Regions from separate parts of the Bacillus sp. NP247 genome, predicted to be linked through region 1. Evidence: a T-box and tRNA genes for the amino acid it is inferred to sense, from the RefSeq annotation. Region 1 holds a T-box; the other holds one or more tRNA genes.

Region 1 (10,927 bases):
ATTACAGTCATTATTTATGATTTTTGGACCAGTGGTAGGATCGCTTGTGTATACACAACTTGGTTTATTTACGTCACTATATAGCTTAATCATTTTATTTTTGTTATCTGCTATCGCTCTTTCATTTTTACCAAAATGGGTTGAACAAGAGCAAGTAGCGAGAGATTCATTAAAAAATGATATAAAAGAGGGTTGGAAGTACGTTCTTCATACGAAAAATTTACGCATGATTACGATCACTTTCACCATTATGGGATTAGCAGTTGGACTAACAAATCCGTTAGAGGTGTTTCTTGTAATAGAACGGCTTGGAATGGAAAAAGAAGCAGTTCAATATTTAGCCGCAGCTGATGGAATAGGTATGTTAATCGGTGGTATTGTTGCTGCAGTTTTCGCTTCAAAAGTGAATCCGAAAAAGATGTTTGTATTCGGTATGAGCATATTAGCGATGTCATTTTTAGTAGAAGGGCTATCTACATCATTTTGGATTACTAGTTTCATGAGGTTTGGAACAGGTATTTGTTTAGCTTGTGTTAATATCGTTGTCGGTACGCTTATGATTCAGCTTGTACCAGAAAACATGATTGGAAGAGTAAATGGAACAATTTTACCATTATTTATGGGTGCTATGTTAATCGGAACATCGCTAGCTGGAGGATTGAAGGAAATGACTTCACTAGTTATTGTATTTTGTATAGCGACGTCACTTATTTTATTGGCAATAGGGCCAGTTCTACGTATGCAAATAAAAAAAGAAGAGCTTGCTAATAAAGAGGAACTGACGAATTCGTTAGCTTCAAAATAAACATTGTAAGGAAGCGGAATTGCTCCCTATTTTTGTGGCGATCTTTTGACAATGAAATGTACCGACTATATACTAATATTGTAAAAACGATTTTACATGTTAGGAGAAAAGATGTGAAAAATCAAATTTATGAATTACGCACTGAAAATAATATTTCACAAGGTGCATTAGCTGATAAGTGTAAAGTTTCAAGACAGACGATAAATGCAATTGAGAATAATAAATATGATCCAAGCTTAGCATTAGCCTTTCGTTTAGCGGAAGTATTAGGAACAACTGTGGATAAACTATTTTTGTATAAGATGTAGCGTCTTTAATTGTGGGACGCTATCGATAAAAGTAAAGAAAAGATCCTCTTCTTATGTGAAGAGGATCTTTTTCTTATATTGTTTTAGTTTTCGGATTAGGTGGTGTAACGGACGTATTATTTTCGGGTACTCTAGTTAATAAGAATCCACCGATAATAAATAAGACAATAATACTAAGGACACCAGCGTTTGTTTTTCCTGTTAATTGTGTTGTGACACCAACTAATACTGGACCCATAATTGCTGCGAATTTACCAAAGATATTATAAAATCCGAAGAATTCATTTGCAGATTCTTTCGGTACTAGTTTTGCGAAATATGAACGGCTAAGTGCTTGAATACCACCTTGAGAAGTGGCAACTAGCATTGCTAAAATCCAGAAATCAAGTGTCGTTTTTAAGAAATAAGCATATGTGCAGATAATGATATAAATAATAATACCGACATATAGCATTTTTTTACCGGTAAATGTTTCCGATAGTTTTCCATATAATAAAGCGAATGGACAAGCGACAATTTGTGTTACAAATAAGATGACTAATAGATTAGTTGCACTAATACCGAGATCTGTTCCGTAAGCAGTAGACATAGTGATAATTGTATCTACCCCGTCAATGTAGAAAAAGTAAGCTATTAGGAACATAAATACAGTTTTATATTCTTTAATATTTTTAAAAGTATTAGCAAGGCGCTTGAAGCTCATTGCAATTGGTCTTGGATGGCGTTCAATATAGTGTGTTTGCTCTACATTTTTTAGCATTGGAATTGTAAATAATCCCCACCAAAGAGCTGTGATTGCAAAGGAAATTTGACTAGCAATGCCGACTGATAAGGGGATAGTTCCTTTTTGAGCAAGAATAATAAGAGCAATACAACCGATAAAAGGAATTGTGCTCCCAATATAACCTAATGCAAAGCCTCTTGTAGAAATTCGGTCCATTCTATCTCCAGATGTAACATCTATTAAAAATGCATCATAAAAAATATTTGCTCCAGCAAAGCCAACTAATGCGAGCATATAGCATCCTAGTAATAAGTACCACTGAGATGTTGGAACAACTGCTAGCATACTTGTAAATACGATACCAAGCCCAAAGAAGAATGTGAAAAATCGTTTTTTAAATCCTTTATAATCAGCAACTGTACCGAGAATAGGAGCGAGTATAGAAATTAAAAGTGTAGCGAACGAGTTTGCATATCCCCAATAGGCTGTTGAAGTTGCACCAGATAATCCAGCTTCTTTTGCAGCTGCTTTAAAGTAAATTGGAAATAATGCAGTTGTAATGACGAGCGAATATACCGAGTTTGCCCAATCATATAATATCCAGCTTTTTTCTTGTCTGGACATTTTTTTCATATAATGTTCCCCCTTAAATTTGTTCTACTATCAGTGTACAAAAATAAAAATTGTAAAAAGAGAAACAGTGATGATTTTTACATAACTTTTACATATATACACAGTTCTTTACAATTGAAGTAAATCCTCTACAATTGCTCCGTCTGTTTCACCTAAGTGCAAACCGAGTAACCTAGCAATAGTGGGACCTTCATCAATCAGTCTCATATACGGGATTGTAACGCCACTTTGAATGCCTTTCCCAGCAGCCATAAAAATTGTTTCATAGTTAGGTTTTGTTGGGGAATATCCGTGTGTTCCAAATGTATATTTCTTACTAGAAGTAACATCCTTTTTAGTAATTTCTTTTATGAAATCACCTGTATAATTTTCAATGAAGTAATAACCTTCCATGGCTTCTAGCATAAACAAGCAATTACCATCAGCACCACGTTCTTTTGCATCTTCATCGTGCAGAATAAATTCAATTCCATTTTGTTTATCCTGAAGAAGCCCTTCAAGAAGAAGTTGAATCTCTTTAATCGTTTCAGTATCATTTTTATCTTTTACATGTACGTAGGCAGATCCATCACAGCTTTGGCAATAAGCTTTCCAATCTAGTAACTTTCCACTTTTATTTACGGATATAAGTCCTTTTTGACGGAATAGGACATTTAATTGGATTGCTTTGTTTTCACTTAAAGCGCTATGGTCGCCAAGTGCAATAATTGTACTTTCTTCGTATATCCCGCTTTCTTTTAATTCATGAATAATTTTTCCAAGGCGTTCGTCGTGTCTATGGATTGCAGCTACTGTTTCCTCGGACTCGAAGCCATGGTAATGTCTTTGAGTGTCTAAATCAGTAAAATGTACAAACATAACATTAGGCTTTTTCGTCTGAATTGTATGTACGGCAGAAGCAAGGACGAAATCATCAAGCTCAGGCTGTGACAATCCATTTCGTATATGGCCGAAGCGACGATTTAAATCTAATTGATATAGCGGGCTACCGCTAAATAATGAAACTAAAATTTGATTTTGCCACGGTCTATTTGGAAAAATTTCTGGTAAATTGTAATCGATATTTGCTCTTCCAGTAACAGGCCATAGAAGGGCTGCTGTCGTTAAATTTGCTTTGCGTGCTTCATCATATAAAGTTGTTCCTTTAATGGACTTTCGATACCAATGCCAATCTGGTGACTCACGTCCTGGTTGAAGTAATGTATTGCTGACAACGCCATGCTTATTAGGATAATTACCGGTTACGATTGTTGAGTGGCTTGGATATGTTACAGAAGGATAAATTGGCTCCACTTTTTTCGCAATCGCGCCCCTTTTTATTAAAGTTTGGAAATTAGGTAGTTTTTGTAATATAGGAAAATCTAAAGCTGATAAGCAGTCGAAAGATAAAATAATGACGTGATTTGTTAATGCTTTATCCATAAAGTTTCCCTCCTGATTATATAAAACCTATTCTTATATATTGCTATTAATACCTGGTAATAAAAAAGTATTTCTGAATAAAATTTTATTGTTTATTTTCAGAAAAATTAAACATATAATAAGTATAAGGGAATGAATGGAAGGAGGGAATACTATGGATTGGCTAGATGGATTTGGTATCTTTTACATCATTGGTGGGGTCACGATTCTCCTTGTATTTTTTATGTCATATTTACTAAAGAAACGTTTTCCAGACAAACAGTTTGATATTATATTTGCACTTAGTTTAGTACTTCTTTGTTTAGCTTTCTTTCCTGTAACAATGATCGCTATTGGTGGATGGGAAGGAATGGGATACGGGTTTATTTGTTTCTTCGTTTTAATTGGTACACTAATTGGTATGGTGGCTCATCAACTTGTAAAAATAGTTCGGAAAAGTTATGTATAAAGCAGTAATAATTGAAAAGAATGTATAAAAATAAGAAAATTCTAACTTGTTTTGAAATGAAATTTATATTATGATATTCAACAAATTTATTTCGTTATAACGATGAAAAAGGACTAGTACATGTCTTACCTTTTTGCAGAGAGAGAATCCTTTTGGCTGGAAGATTCTTAAAAGACGATATGGAACCTACCTTTGAGTTCTGCATATGCAGCGGGAAATTCCCGTTATCAAAAAGAGAGCATACTCAATTTTTTTGTGTATGAATCAGGGTGGTAACGCCGACAAAGCTCGGTCCCTATTTAGGGGCGCGGGCTTTTTTGTATTTTCTAGAAGGAGGAAGAATGACTATGGTAAAAGAACAAGTACAAGCCATTACGAAGATGGAAGAAGACTTTGCTCAGTGGTATACCGATATTGTAAAAAAAGCGGAGCTTGTTGATTATTCAAGTGTGAAAGGTTGTATGATTTTACGTCCATACGGTTATGCATTATGGGAAAATATGCAGAAAGTGATGGATGAAAAATTAAAAGAATCTGGTCATGAAAATGTGTACATGCCAATGTTTATTCCAGAGAGTTTATTACAAAAAGAGAAAGATCATGTTGAAGGATTTGCTCCTGAAGTAGCATGGGTTACTCATGGTGGGGATGAAAAGTTAGCGGAAAGGCTTTGTGTACGCCCTACATCTGAAACTTTGTTCTGTGAGCATTTTTCAAAAATTGTTCAATCATATAATGATTTACCAAAGTTATATAACCAGTGGTGTTCAGTAGTTCGTTGGGAGAAGACGACGAGACCATTCCTTCGTACAACTGAATTTTTATGGCAAGAAGGTCATACGATTCATGAAACGGCAGAAGAATCTCAAATTGAAACATTAAATATTTTAAATCTATATGCTGCTTTTTGTGAAGAGTATTTAGCGATTCCGGTTATTAAAGGGCAAAAAACAGAAAAAGAAAAGTTTGCAGGAGCGGAGGCAACTTATACGATTGAAAGTTTAATGCATGATGGAAAAGCACTTCAAACAGGAACATCTCATAACTTTGGAACGAACTTCTCAGAAGCGTTTGATATTAAGTTTTTAGATCGTAATGGTAAGTGGCAATACGTACACCAAACATCTTGGGGTGTATCAACAAGAATGATAGGTGGACTTATTATGGTTCATAGCGATAATAACGGACTTGTAATGCCGCCAAAAGTTGCACCATTACAAGTTGTTATTGTACCTATTGCTCAGCATAAAGAAGGTGTGTTAGAAAAAGCAACAGAGTTACAAGGACGTATTCAGAAGGTTGCGCGTGTAAAAATAGATGCTAGCAATAAAACACCGGGCTGGAAATTTAATGAGTATGAAATGAAGGGAATTCCGATTCGATTAGAAGTTGGTCCAAAGGATATTGAAAAGAATCAAGTTGTACTTGTAAGAAGAGATACGAAAGAAAAAGAATTTATATCAATGGATCAATTAGAAGAACGCATTCCATCATTACTTGAGGAAATTCATCATTCTTTATTTAATAAAGCAAAAGTATTTCGCGATGAGAATACGTATAGTGTGACGAATTTCGAAGAGATGAAGAAAGCAGCTGATGAAAAGCAAGGATTTATTAAGGCGATGTGGTGTGGAGAACTAGCTTGTGAAGAGAAACTAAAAGAAGAAGTTGGAGTATCTTCACGCTGTATGCCTTTTGAACAAGAACATTTAGCTGGCGAATGTATTTGCTGTAGTAAAGAAGCAAAGCACATGGTCTATTGGGGAAAAGCGTATTAATACTCTTTCTGATAGATGCCAAAAGGACTTTGGGTTGCATAATAAACTGCAATCCAAAGTCCTTTTTAGTTTTATATTGGTTTCATGTATTTTTTAGATGGAAGGATGTTGGTCTTTATTTTGCATTTTTACGGCGAATAAACAATAACATACCAATTAGGAATGTTGAAAGTCCCATTAAAATAGATGCAGGATAATGCGCTGCAGTATTAGGTAACTTATCACCTTGTTTTGTCGCATTATCTTTTACGTTACCACCTTGTGAACTGCTATCGCCTTTAACTCGATTGCCCTCTTGAGAGCCTTTTCCATCTTGCGAACTACTATCGCCCTTAACTCGATTACCATCAGAGCCGTTGCCACCAGAGCCATGTCCGCCAGAACCGTTGCCACCAGAACCACTGCCATCAGAGCCGTTGCCACCAGAGCCATGTCCGCCAGAACCGTTGCCACCAGAACCACTGCCATCAGAGCCGTTGCCACCAGAGCCATGTCCACCAGAACCGTTGCCACCAGAACTAGAACCACTACCGCCAGAGCCGTTGCCACCAGAGCCATGTCCGCCAGAACCACTGCCGCCAGAACCGTTGCCACCAGAACCACTGCCATCAGAGCCGTTGCCACCAGAGCCATGTCCACCAGAACCGTTGCCACCAGAACCAGAACCACTACCGCCAGAACCATGTCCGCCAGAACCACTGCCGTCAGAACCGTTGCCACCAGAGCCACTGCCGCCAGAACCACTGCCACCAGAACCACTGCCACCAGAACCACTGCCACCAGAACCATTGCCACCAGAACCATTGCCACCAGAACCGTTGCCACCAGAACCATTGCCACCAGAACCGTTGCCACCAGAACCATTGCCACCAGAACCACTGCCGTCAGAACCGTTGCCACCAGAGCCACTGCCGCCAGAACCACTGCCACCAGAACCACTGCCACCAGAACCACTGCCACCAGAACCACTGCCACCAGAACCATTGCCACCAGAGCCGTTGCCACCAGAACCATTGCCACCAGAACCGTTGCCACCAGAACCACTGCCGTCAGAACCGTTGCCACCAGAACCATTGCCACCAGAACCGTTTCCGTCAGAACCACTATCGTCCTGAGAATCATTGTTTCCTGGAGGTTTATTATTATCTTTTGAATTACCTTCTGCTAAATTATCGTTATTTTGTACAATAGCGTTTGTTATTGGGTGGAAATTTTCAGTTGCAGCATTACCAATATTTAAGCCGCTAAAAAAGGATAAAGAAAGTGTTGATGCTAAAATGAAGATTTTTGTCATTGTTTTCCTCCTGAAGAAAAAATTATTGTTCCATCTAAAATACACCCCTTTGTAATATTTCATAGGAAAAAGAGTTTTATGCAAAAAAAACTATATATAGAAAAAGGTGGTGTATTTCTAAAGGGAGAAAAGAGTTAATGTGAATTTCTTGCAAATAGTAGAGTGATGGAGAATTTACACTCATAACAGTAGAGGAAGTGGCAACGGATGAAAGAATATATTGCATTTGATATTGGTGGTACGCAAATTAAATATGGAATTGTTTCAGAAATAGGGGTAGTACTAATGCATAAAAAAGTCCCAACAGAAATTCACTTGGGCGGGGAACAAATTGTTCAAAAGCTTATATATTTATCAAAAAAGTTAATGACTGAACATACTATTTCCGGAATTGGTATTAGTACAGCGGGAATTGTTGATATTGATAAAGGAGTTATAACGGGAGGTGTGGATCATATTCCGCGTTATGCTAATATTTCTATTGTTGAGAGATTACAAGAAGTATTAAAGGTTCCTGTATCTATTGAAAATGATGTTAATTGTGCAGCCTTAGGCGAGAAATGGAAAGGTACAGGGAGGGGAGAAAGCGATTTTATTATGCTTACGCTTGGAACGGGCATTGGTGGAGCAATTGTTATAAATGGGGAATTATACCGTGGACATTCGTTTGGCGCTGGGGAATGGGGGAACATGTTAATAGAAGGGAATACTTTTGAGGAGGTTGCCTCAATTTCGGGATTAATTCATCTTGTACGAAGATATAAAGGTGAAAAGGAGTGGGATGGTAAAATAATTTTCGAATTATATGATAAGGGTGATAGCGCTGTTACTCAAGCCGTGAAGATTTTCTTTAAACATTTGGCGATTGGAATTAGTAACCTTGCTTATATTTTTAATCCGAAAATGATTATTATTGGTGGGGGAATTACTGAAAGAGGAGATGATTTCTTAAATGAAGTGAAGGAAGAGATAGGAATATACTTAAATCAAGATATTTATAGTAATTGTGAGATTAAACTTGCGCAAAGTGGCAATTCTGCAGGAATGATTGGTGCCATTTACCACTTCTTACATCATCATAAGTAAATTATATGAATGTTTTCATATAACTGAGAATTTATCCTTTTTATCACTAGATAAATAATGCTACAATATAAGGGAAGAATACAATATTTTCCGCCTTGGAAAATGCTTTGTAGAAAGGAAGAAACTTCATGCCTATTATTTTAGAAAAAGGTCAAAAGATCGATTTAACGAAAGGACAACCGAGAGTAGCAAAACTGCAGGTTGGCTTGGGCTGGGACCCAATTGGGCAATCAGGTGGGTTTCTGTCTTCATTATTTGGAAGTAAACCGAATGTAGATTGTGATGCATCTGTTGTTATGTTAGAAGGGGATCATTTTTTAAACAAAAACGATTTAGTTTACTTCGGAAACAAGCTTTCTACTTGTGGTAGTATTATTCATTCAGGAGATAATTTAACAGGTGAAGGCGCTGGTGATGACGAAACAATTTTCGTAGAATTGCATAAAGTTCCGAGCCGTATTAATCGTTTAGTATTCGTTGTAAATATTTATGACTGTGTAAATCGCCGTCAAGATTTCGGGATGATTCGTAATGCATATATTCGTATTCAAAACCCGCAAACTGGTGAAGAATTAGCACGCTATAATTTATCGGATAATTATGCTGGCAAAACGACTCTAATTGCAGGTGAAATGTATCGAGACGGAAACGAATGGAAGTTTTCAGCAGTTGGAGAAGGAACACAAGATAAAAACTTAAGTGAGATTGTATCACGTTACCAATAAAATAAATCAAGGAGGAATCTTATATGGCATCAATTTCATTGAAAAAAGGACAAAAGGTAGACTTAACAAAAACAAATCCAGGTCTTTCGAAAGTTCTTGTAGGACTTGGTTGGGATACGAATCGTTATGACGGACAAAACGATTTCGATTTAGATGTTAGTATTTTCTTAGTAGGTGCTAACGGTAAAGTTTCAGGAGCAGAGGATTTCGTCTTCTATAATAATCCAAAGGGTGCAAATGGTGCTGTAGAGCATTTAGGAGATAACCGTACAGGTGAAGGTGAAGGCGACGATGAAACAATTAAAATAGACTTGAAAAATGTTCCTGCACATATCGAACGTATTTGCTTCACAATCACAATTTATGATGGAGAAGGCCGTAGCCAAAACTTCGGACAAGTTTCTAACTCTTTCGTACGCATTCTGGATGAAGAAAAGAATGCAGAATTAATTCGTTACGATTTAGGAGAAGATTTCTCTATTGAAACAGCTGTAGTAGTAAGCGAATTATACCGTCACGCAGGTGAGTGGAAATTCAATGCAATCGGAAGTGGATTCCAAGGTGGATTAGGTTCTCTATGTAATAACTTTGGTTTAGATGTAGAGTAATAGATTTATATATCCATTAGTGAAACGCGTATTTACTGATGGATATATTTTTTGAAATTAAAATATAGAGGTGAATATATATGGTTATTCAATTGCAAAAAGGACAGAAAATTGATTTAGCTAAAACAAGCCCAGGTTTATCAAGAGCAGTAATTGGTCTTGGATGGGATATTAAATCTTATGATGGTGGATCTGATTTCGATTTGGATGCATCTGCCTTTTTATTAGATGTGAACGGGAAATGTACGAAGGAAACTGATTTTATTTTCTATAATAATTTACAGTCTCCTTGTGAATCAGTTTTACATACAGGAGATAACCGTACAGGTGAAGGTGACGGTGATGATGAGCAACTTGTTGTCGACTTGAAAAAGGTTCCAGCAGATGTTCATAAAATTGCTATTACAGTTACAATTTATGATGGTGAAGGCCGTAATCAAAACTTTGGACAGGTTGCAAATGCATTCGTTCGTTTAGCAAATGAAGAAACAAACGAAGAAGTTCTTCGTTTTGATTTAGGGGAAGATTTCTCCATTGAAACAGCAGTTGTCTTTTGTGAATTATATCGTCATAATGGACAGTGGAAGTTTAGTGCAGTAGGAAGCGGATTCCAAGGTGGATTAGGTGCGCTTGTAAAAGCGTATGGCTTGGATGCATAAGAAGGGAAACGACATTCGTTTCCTTTTTTTGACCTTTCTATAAATCTAGCAAAGAATAGGGGATAAAGGTAAGATGAGTATTTTGCAAGGAATCCTTGATACGTATGCTCAGTTTTTCGACTTGGACATGTGGATTAAAGTGTTACAAGATCCAGTATCTTGGGGGTTAATAGGTACACTTGTTGTACTTGAAGGGTTATTATCTGCTGACAATGCACTTGTGTTAGCGGTAATGGTAAAACATCTCCCAGAAGAAAAACGAAAAAAAGCATTATTCTATGGACTTATTGGAGCTTATGTATTCCGTTTTATTGCAATTGGAATCGGAATGTTCTTAATTAAATTGGCATGGGTAAAAGTGTTAGGTGCGCTTTACTTAGCTTGGCTATCAATTAAATATTTCATTGATAAAAGAAAAGGCACTTCAGAAGAAGAGG
Region 2 (10,927 bases), 190 kb from region 1:
ACAAGGGTTAATGAAAATGTTAGTGAAAGAATTAGGCTTTACAGAAAAGCAAGTTCGTCATGTTATTCAATTAACAGAAGAAGGTAACACAGTTCCATTTATCGCTCGTTACCGAAAAGAATGGACAGGATCTCTAGATGAGGTGCAAATTCGTACAATCTTAGAAAGATGGCAATATATGATGCAATTAGAAAATAGGAAAGAAGAGGTTCTTCGTCTTATTGATGAAAAGGGTAAACTAACCGAAGAGTTGCGTCGTCATATTGTTGCTGCAATAAAACTTCAGGAAGTAGAAGATTTGTATCGTCCATATAAAGAAAAAAGAAGAACGAAAGCTACAGTTGCTAAAGAAAAGGGATTAGAACCGTTAGCTGAGTGGCTATTATTATATAAAAAAGAAAATCCAGCAGAGAAGGCTATGGAATTTGTTAATGTAGAAAAAGAAGTGGCGTCTGCAGAAGATGCGTTGCAAGGTGCGCAAGATATTATTGCGGAACTTGTTTCGGATAATGCGGCATATCGTAGTTGGATTCGCAATACTACTTTCCGAAAAGGGGTTATGTCTTCATCTGTAAAAGATAAAGAAAAAGATGAAAAGAATATATATGAAATGTATTATGGCTATGAAGAACCGTTGCAAAAGGTAGTGCCACATCGTGTGCTAGCTATGAATCGTGGTGAAAAGGAAGACGTATTAAGAATTTCTGTTATCACGCCAATTGAAGAAATTCTTCAGTTTTTACATAAAAAAATGATTCTTGATGAAGCTTCTAAAAGTGCGCATTATGTACAATTAGCGATGGAAGATGGATATAAGCGATTAATTCAACCTTCAATAGAAAGAGAAATTCGTAAAGAGTTAATGGAAACGGCCGAAGAACAAGCGATTCATATTTTCTCTGAGAATTTACGTAATTTATTATTACAACCTCCGATGAAAGGGAAAGTTGTGTTAGCGGTAGATCCAGCATATAGAACCGGTTGTAAATTAGCTGTAGTAGATGATACAGGAAAAGTTCTTTACATAGATGTTATTTATCCGCATCCGCCTGCTCGTAAATATGAGGATGCAAAAACGAAAATCATTTCAATTATAGATAAATATGAAGTTGAAATGATAGCGATTGGAAATGGTACAGCTTCGAGAGAAACGGAAGAATTTATAGTGGATGTATTACAAAATGTAGAACGAGATGTATTTTACATTATTGTAAATGAAGCGGGTGCTAGTGTGTACTCAGCATCTGATGTAGCTCGCGAGGAGTTTCCGAATTTACAGGTTGAAGAAAGAAGTGCTGTTTCAATTGGGAGACGTCTACAAGATCCACTTGCAGAGCTTGTGAAAATTGACCCTAAATCTGTTGGGGTGGGACAATATCAACATGATGTATCTCAAAAGAGATTAAATGAATCATTAACATTTGTAGTAGAGACGGCAGTTAACCGAGTTGGTGTTAATGTAAATACAGCTTCAGTTGCATTGTTGCAATATGTTTCGGGGTTATCAAAAACAGTTGCGAAAAATATTGTAGCTAAGCGTGAGGAAGATGGGAAATTCACGAAGCGAACTGAGTTAAAGAAAATCCCGCGTTTAGGTGCAAAAACATATGAACAATGTATCGGGTTTTTACGTATATTAGAAGGAGCGAATCCATTAGATCGTACAGGGATTCATCCAGAACAATATAAAAATGTTGAATTACTATTAAAGAGCTTAGGGTTATCGAAGAGTGATGTGGGGAAACCAAACTTGCAAAAGAGTTTAGAAGGAGTGGATATTTCTAAATTATCTCAAGAGACGGAGATTGGTGAGCCAACATTAGTTGATATTATGGATGCTTTAATTAGCCCGGAACGAGATATGAGGGATGAGTTGCCAAAGCCACTTTTGAAAAAGGGGATTTTAAAATTAGAAGATTTAAAGCGTGGTATGGAATTGGAGGGAACGATTCGCAATGTTGTTGATTTCGGTGCCTTTGTTGATATTGGTGTGAAGCAAGATGGTTTAGTACATATTTCTAAACTAAGCAAACAATTTGTAAAGCATCCATTAGATATTGTATCCGTGGGACAAATTGTAAAAGTATGGGTAGATGATATTGATACGAAAAAAGGTCGTGTTGCATTGTCAATGTTACCGATTGAATAGTAAGAAGAGAGAGCAGATGAAACTGCTCTTTTTTTTATGAACTGGAAAGTTTAATTGATTATGAGCTTTGATGTATTTTACTATAATAAAACCAGCATTCATTTAGTAACTTGATTTGATACCGGTTTTTTTCGAAATATGCACGTTGCATTTGTTTCTTTAGCCACGTGGGCATAGGAATCCCTCCTTGTTTAATCCTGCTCTCAAGAAAGTAGCTCCTTTTAGTTAAGGTAACTTTGATGAGAGGTTGGTGAGTGGATTTCTAGCAATGCTGCATTTTTAGAAATCACGCTTCTTGAATGAGGATGGGTATATGTACTATTTACTATATGTATAAGAAGGGAGAAAAGTGTAAAAATATTTTTTAGTTTAGGAGGAATGAGAATGGATGAGCAAGAAATTCAAAGGTTAGTGGAAGAGGTATCGTTACAATGCTTTGGAATGCCGTTTTTACATAAAGCGATGTTTAATAGTAGGTTACGTACAACTGGTGGGCGCTATCTATTGAAGAATCATAATATAGAATTGAACTATCGATATTACGAAATGTACGGTAAAGAAGAGTTAGTCGGGATTGTTAAACATGAACTTTGTCATTATCACTTACATATCACAGGAAAAGGGTATAAGCACCGAGATAGAGATTTTCGTGAGTTATTAGAGAAAGTAGGTGCACCACGTTTTTGTAAACGAATGATTAGTGAGGAGGAAACAAAAGTTTATACGTATGAATGTATGGGTTGTTCGTTTCAATATGTAAGAAGACGTCAAATAAATACACAAAGATATGTATGTGGAAAGTGCAAAGGACAACTAAAACTGGTAGTGAAAACATCTTGACAGTGAAAACGCAATCCAGTATATTATAAACATGTCCCGTTTGCGCAAGACGTTGTGAAAAAACTTCTTGACTTACGATGACAATTTTTATAAGATACAAATTGTCTTCATTATTCCGCAGTAGCTCAGTGGTAGAGCTATCGGCTGTTAACCGATCGGTCGTAGGTTCGAGTCCTACCTGCGGAGCCATATACAGAGAAGTACCCAAGTGGCTCAAGGGGCTCCCCTGCTAAGGGAGTAGATCGCTAACGCGGTGCGAGGGTTCGAATCCCTTCTTCTCTGCCATATATATTGGCCCGTTGGTCAAGTGGTTAAGACACCGCCCTTTCACGGCGGTAACACGGGTTCGAATCCCGTACGGGTCACCACTTCGGAGGATTAGCTCAGCTGGGAGAGCACCTGCCTTACAAGCAGGGGGTCGGCGGTTCGATCCCGTCATCCTCCACCATATAAATTATATAAATAATATTATCGCGGGGTGGAGCAGTACGGTAGCTCGTCGGGCTCATAACCCGAAGGTCGCAGGTTCAAATCCTGTCCCCGCAACCAAATGGTCCCGTGGTGTAGTGGTTAACATGCCTGCCTGTCACGCAGGAGATCGCCGGTTCGACCCCGGTCGGGACCGCCATTTTAACTTCTGCTATAGGGCAGTTGTTTTTTATTGGACATTATGGTACAATAACATTTGTCTTTGAAAAGAAGATAACTATTTCGATGGGCTATAGCCAAGCGGTAAGGCAACGGACTTTGACTCCGTCATGCGCTGGTTCGAATCCAGCTAGCCCAGCCATTTACGAGCCATTAGCTCAGTTGGTAGAGCATCTGACTTTTAATCAGAGGGTCGAAGGTTCGAATCCTTCATGGCTCACTTTTGTTTTTTTCGCGCGGTCGTGGCGGAACGGCAGACGCGCTAGGTTGAGGGCCTAGTGGGGGAAACCCCGTGGAGGTTCAAGTCCTCTCGGCCGCATCAAAAAATCTTTTAAAAAAGTACTTGCATTTGAAAATGTAGTATGATAAGATAATTGAGTCGCTAAAATACAACGACGAAAAAACATCATGAATAAGCGCCCGTAGCTCAATTGGATAGAGCGTTTGACTACGGATCAAGAGGTTAGGGGTTCGACTCCTCTCGGGCGCGCCATAACGGGAAGTGGCTCAGCTTGGTAGAGCACCTGGTTTGGGACCAGGGGGTCGCAGGTTCAAATCCTGTCTTCCCGACCACGCGGGTGTAGTTTAGTGGTAAAACAAGAGCCTTCCAAGCTCTGGTCGAGAGTTCGATTCTCTTCACCCGCTTTTAGTTCTTTGAAAACTGAACGAAACAAACAACGTGAACGTCAATTTTTATTTTTAGATGCTAGACAAACTAACTTTATTGGAGAGTTTGATCCTGGCTCAGGATGAACGCTGGCGGCGTGCCTAATACATGCAAGTCGAGCGAATGGATTAAGAGCTTGCTCTTATGAAGTTAGCGGCGGACGGGTGAGTAACACGTGGGTAACCTGCCCATAAGACTGGGATAACTCCGGGAAACCGGGGCTAATACCGGATAATATTTTGAACTGCATGGTTCGAAATTGAAAGGCGGCTTCGGCTGTCACTTATGGATGGACCCGCGTCGCATTAGCTAGTTGGTGAGGTAACGGCTCACCAAGGCAACGATGCGTAGCCGACCTGAGAGGGTGATCGGCCACACTGGGACTGAGACACGGCCCAGACTCCTACGGGAGGCAGCAGTAGGGAATCTTCCGCAATGGACGAAAGTCTGACGGAGCAACGCCGCGTGAGTGATGAAGGCTTTCGGGTCGTAAAACTCTGTTGTTAGGGAAGAACAAGTGCTAGTTGAATAAGCTGGCACCTTGACGGTACCTAACCAGAAAGCCACGGCTAACTACGTGCCAGCAGCCGCGGTAATACGTAGGTGGCAAGCGTTATCCGGAATTATTGGGCGTAAAGCGCGCGCAGGTGGTTTCTTAAGTCTGATGTGAAAGCCCACGGCTCAACCGTGGAGGGTCATTGGAAACTGGGAGACTTGAGTGCAGAAGAGGAAAGTGGAATTCCATGTGTAGCGGTGAAATGCGTAGAGATATGGAGGAACACCAGTGGCGAAGGCGACTTTCTGGTCTGTAACTGACACTGAGGCGCGAAAGCGTGGGGAGCAAACAGGATTAGATACCCTGGTAGTCCACGCCGTAAACGATGAGTGCTAAGTGTTAGAGGGTTTCCGCCCTTTAGTGCTGAAGTTAACGCATTAAGCACTCCGCCTGGGGAGTACGGCCGCAAGGCTGAAACTCAAAGGAATTGACGGGGGCCCGCACAAGCGGTGGAGCATGTGGTTTAATTCGAAGCAACGCGAAGAACCTTACCAGGTCTTGACATCCTCTGAAAACTCTAGAGATAGAGCTTCTCCTTCGGGAGCAGAGTGACAGGTGGTGCATGGTTGTCGTCAGCTCGTGTCGTGAGATGTTGGGTTAAGTCCCGCAACGAGCGCAACCCTTGATCTTAGTTGCCATCATTAAGTTGGGCACTCTAAGGTGACTGCCGGTGACAAACCGGAGGAAGGTGGGGATGACGTCAAATCATCATGCCCCTTATGACCTGGGCTACACACGTGCTACAATGGACGGTACAAAGAGCTGCAAGACCGCGAGGTGGAGCTAATCTCATAAAACCGTTCTCAGTTCGGATTGTAGGCTGCAACTCGCCTACATGAAGCTGGAATCGCTAGTAATCGCGGATCAGCATGCCGCGGTGAATACGTTCCCGGGCCTTGTACACACCGCCCGTCACACCACGAGAGTTTGTAACACCCGAAGTCGGTGGGGTAACCTTTATGGAGCCAGCCGCCTAAGGTGGGACAGATGATTGGGGTGAAGTCGTAACAAGGTAGCCGTATCGGAAGGTGCGGCTGGATCACCTCCTTTCTATGGAGAATTGATGAACGCAGTTCATCAATAAACGTTGACTTGTTTCGTTTCGTTCAGTTTTGAGAGAACTATCTCTCAAGTTTAAATGTATGTTCTTTGAAAACTAGATAACAGTGTAGCTCATATTTTTTTAATTTTAGTTTGGTTAAGTTAGAAAGGGCGCACGGTGGATGCCTTGACATTAGGAGTCGATGAAGGACGGGACTAACGCCGATATGCTTCGGGGAGCTGTAAGTAAGCTTTGATCCGAAGATTTCCGAATGGGGAAACCCACTATACGTAATGGTATGGTATCCTTACCTGAATACATAGGGTATGGAAGACAGACCCAGGGAACTGAAACATCTAAGTACCTGGAGGAAGAGAAAGCAAATGCGATTTCCTGAGTAGCGGCGAGCGAAACGGAATCTAGCCCAAACCAAGAGGCTTGCCTCTTGGGGTTGTAGGACATTCTATACGGAGTTACAAAGGAACGAGGTAGACGAAGCGACCTGGAAAGGTCCGTCACAGAGGGTAACAACCCCGTAGTCGAAACTTCGTTCTCTCTTGAATGTATCCTGAGTACGGCGGAACACGTGAAATTCCGTCGGAATCTGGGAGGACCATCTCCCAAGGCTAAATACTCCCTAGTGATCGATAGTGAACCAGTACCGTGAGGGAAAGGTGAAAAGCACCCCGGAAGGGGAGTGAAAGAGATCCTGAAACCGTGTGCCTACAAATAGTCAGAGCCCGTTAATGGGTGATGGCGTGCCTTTTGTAGAATGAACCGGCGAGTTACGATCCCGTGCGAGGTTAAGCTGAAGAGGCGGAGCCGCAGCGAAAGCGAGTCTGAATAGGGCGTTTAGTACGTGGTCGTAGACCCGAAACCAGGTGATCTACCCATGTCCAGGGTGAAGTTCAGGTAACACTGAATGGAGGCCCGAACCCACGCACGTTGAAAAGTGCGGGGATGAGGTGTGGGTAGCGGAGAAATTCCAATCGAACCTGGAGATAGCTGGTTCTCCCCGAAATAGCTTTAGGGCTAGCCTTAAGTGTAAGAGTCTTGGAGGTAGAGCACTGATTGAACTAGGGGTCCTCATCGGATTACCGAATTCAGTCAAACTCCGAATGCCAATGACTTATCCTTAGGAGTCAGACTGCGAGTGATAAGATCCGTAGTCAAGAGGGAAACAGCCCAGATCGCCAGCTAAGGTCCCAAAGTGTGTATTAAGTGGAAAAGGATGTGGAGTTGCTTAGACAACTAGGATGTTGGCTCAGAAGCAGCCACCATTTAAAGAGTGCGTAATAGCTCACTAGTCGAGTGACTCTGCGCCGAAAATGTACCGGGGCTAAATACACCACCGAAGCTGCGAATTGATACCAATGGTATCAGTGGTAGGGGAGCGTTCTAAGTGCAGTGAAGTCAGACCGGAAGGACTGGTGGAGCGCTTAGAAGTGAGAATGCCGGTATGAGTAGCGAAAGACGGGTGAGAATCCCGTCCACCGAATGCCTAAGGTTTCCTGAGGAAGGCTCGTCCGCTCAGGGTTAGTCAGGACCTAAGCCGAGGCCGACAGGCGTAGGCGATGGACAACAGGTTGATATTCCTGTACCACCTCTTTATCGTTTGAGCAATGGAGGGACGCAGAAGGATAGAAGAAGCGTGCGATTGGTTGTGCACGTCCAAGCAGTTAGGCTGATAAGTAGGCAAATCCGCTTATCGTGAAGGCTGAGCTGTGATGGGGAAGCTCCTTATGGAGCGAAGTCTTTGATTCCCCGCTGCCAAGAAAAGCTTCTAGCGAGATAAAAGGTGCCTGTACCGCAAACCGACACAGGTAGGCGAGGAGAGAATCCTAAGGTGTGCGAGAGAACTCTGGTTAAGGAACTCGGCAAAATGACCCCGTAACTTCGGGAGAAGGGGTGCTTTCTTAACGGAAAGCCGCAGTGAATAGGCCCAAGCGACTGTTTAGCAAAAACACAGGTCTCTGCGAAGCCGTAAGGCGAAGTATAGGGGCTGACACCTGCCCGGTGCTGGAAGGTTAAGGAGAGGGGTTAGCGTAAGCGAAGCTCTGAACTGAAGCCCCAGTAAACGGCGGCCGTAACTATAACGGTCCTAAGGTAGCGAAATTCCTTGTCGGGTAAGTTCCGACCCGCACGAAAGGTGTAACGATTTGGGCACTGTCTCAACCAGAGACTCGGTGAAATTATAGTACCTGTGAAGATGCAGGTTACCCGCGACAGGACGGAAAGACCCCGTGGAGCTTTACTGTAGCCTGATATTGAATTTTGGTACAGTTTGTACAGGATAGGCGGGAGCCATTGAAACCGGAGCGCTAGCTTCGGTGGAGGCGCTGGTGGGATACCGCCCTGACTGTATTGAAATTCTAACCTACGGGTCTTATCGACCCGGGAGACAGTGTCAGGTGGGCAGTTTGACTGGGGCGGTCGCCTCCTAAAGTGTAACGGAGGCGCCCAAAGGTTCCCTCAGAATGGTTGGAAATCATTCGTAGAGTGCAAAGGCATAAGGGAGCTTGACTGCGAGACCTACAAGTCGAGCAGGGACGAAAGTCGGGCTTAGTGATCCGGTGGTTCCGCATGGAAGGGCCATCGCTCAACGGATAAAAGCTACCCCGGGGATAACAGGCTTATCTCCCCCAAGAGTCCACATCGACGGGGAGGTTTGGCACCTCGATGTCGGCTCATCGCATCCTGGGGCTGTAGTCGGTCCCAAGGGTTGGGCTGTTCGCCCATTAAAGCGGTACGCGAGCTGGGTTCAGAACGTCGTGAGACAGTTCGGTCCCTATCCGTCGTGGGCGTAGGAAATTTGAGAGGAGCTGTCCTTAGTACGAGAGGACCGGGATGGACGCACCGCTGGTGTACCAGTTGTTCTGCCAAGGGCATAGCTGGGTAGCTATGTGCGGAAGGGATAAGTGCTGAAAGCATCTAAGCATGAAGCCCCCCTCAAGATGAGATTTCCCATAGCGTAAGCTAGTAAGATCCCTGAAAGATGATCAGGTTGATAGGTTCGAGGTGGAAGCATGGTGACATGTGGAGCTGACGAATACTAATAGATCGAGGACTTAACCATATAATATGAAGCAAATGTTATCTAGTTTTGAAGGAATATACCTTCAATAGTTTGGTGATGATGGCAGAGAGGTCACACCCGTTCCCATACCGAACACGGAAGTTAAGCTCTCTAGCGCCGATGGTAGTTGGGACCTTGTCCCTGTGAGAGTAGGACGTCGCCAAGCTATTTATATCATCGCGGGGTGGAGCAGTACGGTAGCTCGTCGGGCTCATAACCCGAAGGTCGCAGGTTCAAATCCTGTCCCCGCAACCAAATGGTCCCGTGGTGTAGTGGTTAACATGCCTGCCTGTCACGCAGGAGATCGCCGGTTCGACCCCGGTCGGGACCGCCATTTTATATAAAGAAAAGAACGAAACAAGTTGTTTCGTATTTTTTTATTTGTTTTAACAAAAAACTAATAAAGACAGTCAAACTATCCTTAGGAAAACTCCTAAGGACTTTTTTATATATTTAAAACCTGTATAATAAAGAGCAGAGAACTTTGTGAGTAAAGTAGGTGAAGTCTGTGAGTAAATATGAAATAACAACAAAATCTTCCGAAGAAACCCAGCGATTATCAGAAAAATTAGGGGGACTTGTAAAGGTACAAGATGTAATTATTTTAGAAGGTGATCTTGGAGCTGGCAAGACGACTTTTACAAAAGGACTAGCAAAAGGTCTTGGAGTGAAAAGAGTCGTAAATAGTCCTACCTTCAATATTATTAAAGAATATAAAGGAAGATTACCGCTATATCATATGGATGTGTATCGTTTAGCGGAAAGTGAAGAAGATTTAGGATTTGATGAGTATTTCTATGGTGAAGGGATTACAGTAGTAGAATGGGCTCATTTAATAGAAGCATATTTACCGAATGAGAAGTTGCAAATTAGTTTATTCCATGCTGGAGATGATACAAGGAAAATTGTACTCGAGCCAATTGGAGATCGCTATACTAGATTATGTGAGGAGCTATTACAAGATGAAAGTACTAGCAATTGATACTTCAAATTACGTAATGGGTGTATCCCTTATTGAGGAAGGGAACGTGATTGGGGAAATCATTACAAATTTAACAAAAAACCATTCTGTACGTCTTATGCCAGCTGTAGAGAAACTGTTAAAAGAATGCGGTGTAAAACCGAAAGAATTGACTAAAATTGTTGTAGCAGCTGGACCAGGATCATATACAGGTGTTCGTATAGGTGTGACAGCTGCAAAAACATTAGCTTGGTCACTTCAAATACCAATTGTAGGTGTATCAAGTTTAGAAGTGGTGGCTGCAAATGGTACTAATTTTAATGGACTAATTTGTCCTTTATTTGATGGCCGACGTGGTCAAATTTATACGGGGTTATATACATATGAAGGAGAGCATATAACTTCAATAGAAGAAGACCGAATTATTCTTATTGTTGACTGGTTGCAAATGTTAAAAGATAAAGAACAGCCTGTTTTATTTATTGGTAACGATGTTAAATTGCATAAAGAAACAATTGTAGAATATTTAGGTGATCAAGCTGTATTTGCTCCGTTCACTAAGAATAACCCAAGACCAAGTGAATTAGCATTTTTAGGATTACAAAAAGAAGAACAAGACGTGCATACGTTTGTTCCTAGCTATCTTCGTTTAGCTGAAGCTGAAACAAAATGGTTAGAAAGTCAAAAACAATAGGGGCCTACAGAAGATGGATATGATATTTAGAAAGATGGCACTCAATGATATTGCTCAAATTGTAGCTATTGAAGAAGCATCTTTTTCAACCCCTTGGACTGCAGATGCCTTTCACCGTGAATTAGAGGTGAATGAACATGCACATTATGTCGTGCTAGAAAAAGATGGTCTCGTAATTGGATATTGTGGATTGTGGATAATTCTTGATGAATCACATGTAACAAATATAGCTATCCTGCCAGAATACAGAGGTCAAAAGCTAGGGGATGCCTTATTGAAAGAAGTCATTTCCGA

What was found. The T-box of region 1 lies ahead of proS (proline--tRNA ligase). A T-box ahead of a tRNA ligase gene usually reads a tRNA of that ligase, here a tRNA-Pro.
Positions count from the first base shown of each region.
Region 2: it encodes a tRNA-Pro, which carries the amino acid that the T-box ahead of proS (proline--tRNA ligase) is inferred to sense. The anticodon was not compared.

Region 1 is NZ_CP076653.1:3,108,405-3,119,331, forward strand. Features, by position in the region: gene KPL75_RS16315 (MFS transporter) at 1-805, shown strand, start outside; gene KPL75_RS16320 (helix-turn-helix transcriptional regulator) at 862-1,113, shown strand; gene KPL75_RS16325 (MFS transporter) at 1,187-2,470, opposite strand; gene KPL75_RS16330 (alkaline phosphatase family protein) at 2,579-3,892, opposite strand; gene KPL75_RS16335 (YesK-like family protein) at 4,047-4,340, shown strand; T-box leader at 4,434-4,640, shown strand; gene proS (proline--tRNA ligase) at 4,688-6,118, shown strand; gene KPL75_RS16345 (cell wall anchor protein) at 6,234-7,412, opposite strand; gene KPL75_RS16350 (ROK family protein) at 7,620-8,498, shown strand; gene KPL75_RS16355 (TerD family protein) at 8,627-9,223, shown strand; gene KPL75_RS16360 (TerD family protein) at 9,247-9,831, shown strand; gene KPL75_RS16365 (TerD family protein) at 9,912-10,490, shown strand; gene KPL75_RS16370 (TerC family protein) at 10,564-10,927, shown strand, end outside.
Region 2 is NZ_CP076653.1:2,920,701-2,931,627, forward strand. Features, by position in the region: gene KPL75_RS15455 (Tex family protein) at 1-2,149, shown strand, start outside; gene cmpA (cortex morphogenetic protein CmpA) at 2,208-2,324, opposite strand; gene KPL75_RS15465 (SprT family protein) at 2,534-2,989, shown strand; tRNA gene KPL75_RS15470 (tRNA-Asn) at 3,104-3,178, shown strand; tRNA gene KPL75_RS15475 (tRNA-Ser) at 3,184-3,274, shown strand; tRNA gene KPL75_RS15480 (tRNA-Glu) at 3,283-3,357, shown strand; tRNA gene KPL75_RS15485 (tRNA-Val) at 3,362-3,437, shown strand; tRNA gene KPL75_RS15490 (tRNA-Met) at 3,462-3,538, shown strand; tRNA gene KPL75_RS15495 (tRNA-Asp) at 3,542-3,617, shown strand; tRNA gene KPL75_RS15500 (tRNA-Gln) at 3,705-3,779, shown strand; tRNA gene KPL75_RS15505 (tRNA-Lys) at 3,785-3,857, shown strand; tRNA gene KPL75_RS15510 (tRNA-Leu) at 3,874-3,956, shown strand; tRNA gene KPL75_RS15515 (tRNA-Arg) at 4,054-4,130, shown strand; tRNA gene KPL75_RS15520 (tRNA-Pro) at 4,134-4,210, shown strand; tRNA gene KPL75_RS15525 (tRNA-Gly) at 4,212-4,282, shown strand; rRNA gene KPL75_RS15530 (16S ribosomal RNA) at 4,359-5,910, shown strand; rRNA gene KPL75_RS15535 (23S ribosomal RNA) at 6,057-8,978, shown strand; rRNA gene rrf (5S ribosomal RNA) at 9,029-9,144, shown strand; tRNA gene KPL75_RS15545 (tRNA-Met) at 9,157-9,233, shown strand; tRNA gene KPL75_RS15550 (tRNA-Asp) at 9,237-9,312, shown strand; gene tsaE (tRNA (adenosine(37)-N6)-threonylcarbamoyltransferase complex ATPase subunit type 1 TsaE) at 9,487-9,960, shown strand; gene tsaB (tRNA (adenosine(37)-N6)-threonylcarbamoyltransferase complex dimerization subunit type 1 TsaB) at 9,941-10,633, shown strand; gene rimI (ribosomal protein S18-alanine N-acetyltransferase) at 10,647-10,927, shown strand, end outside.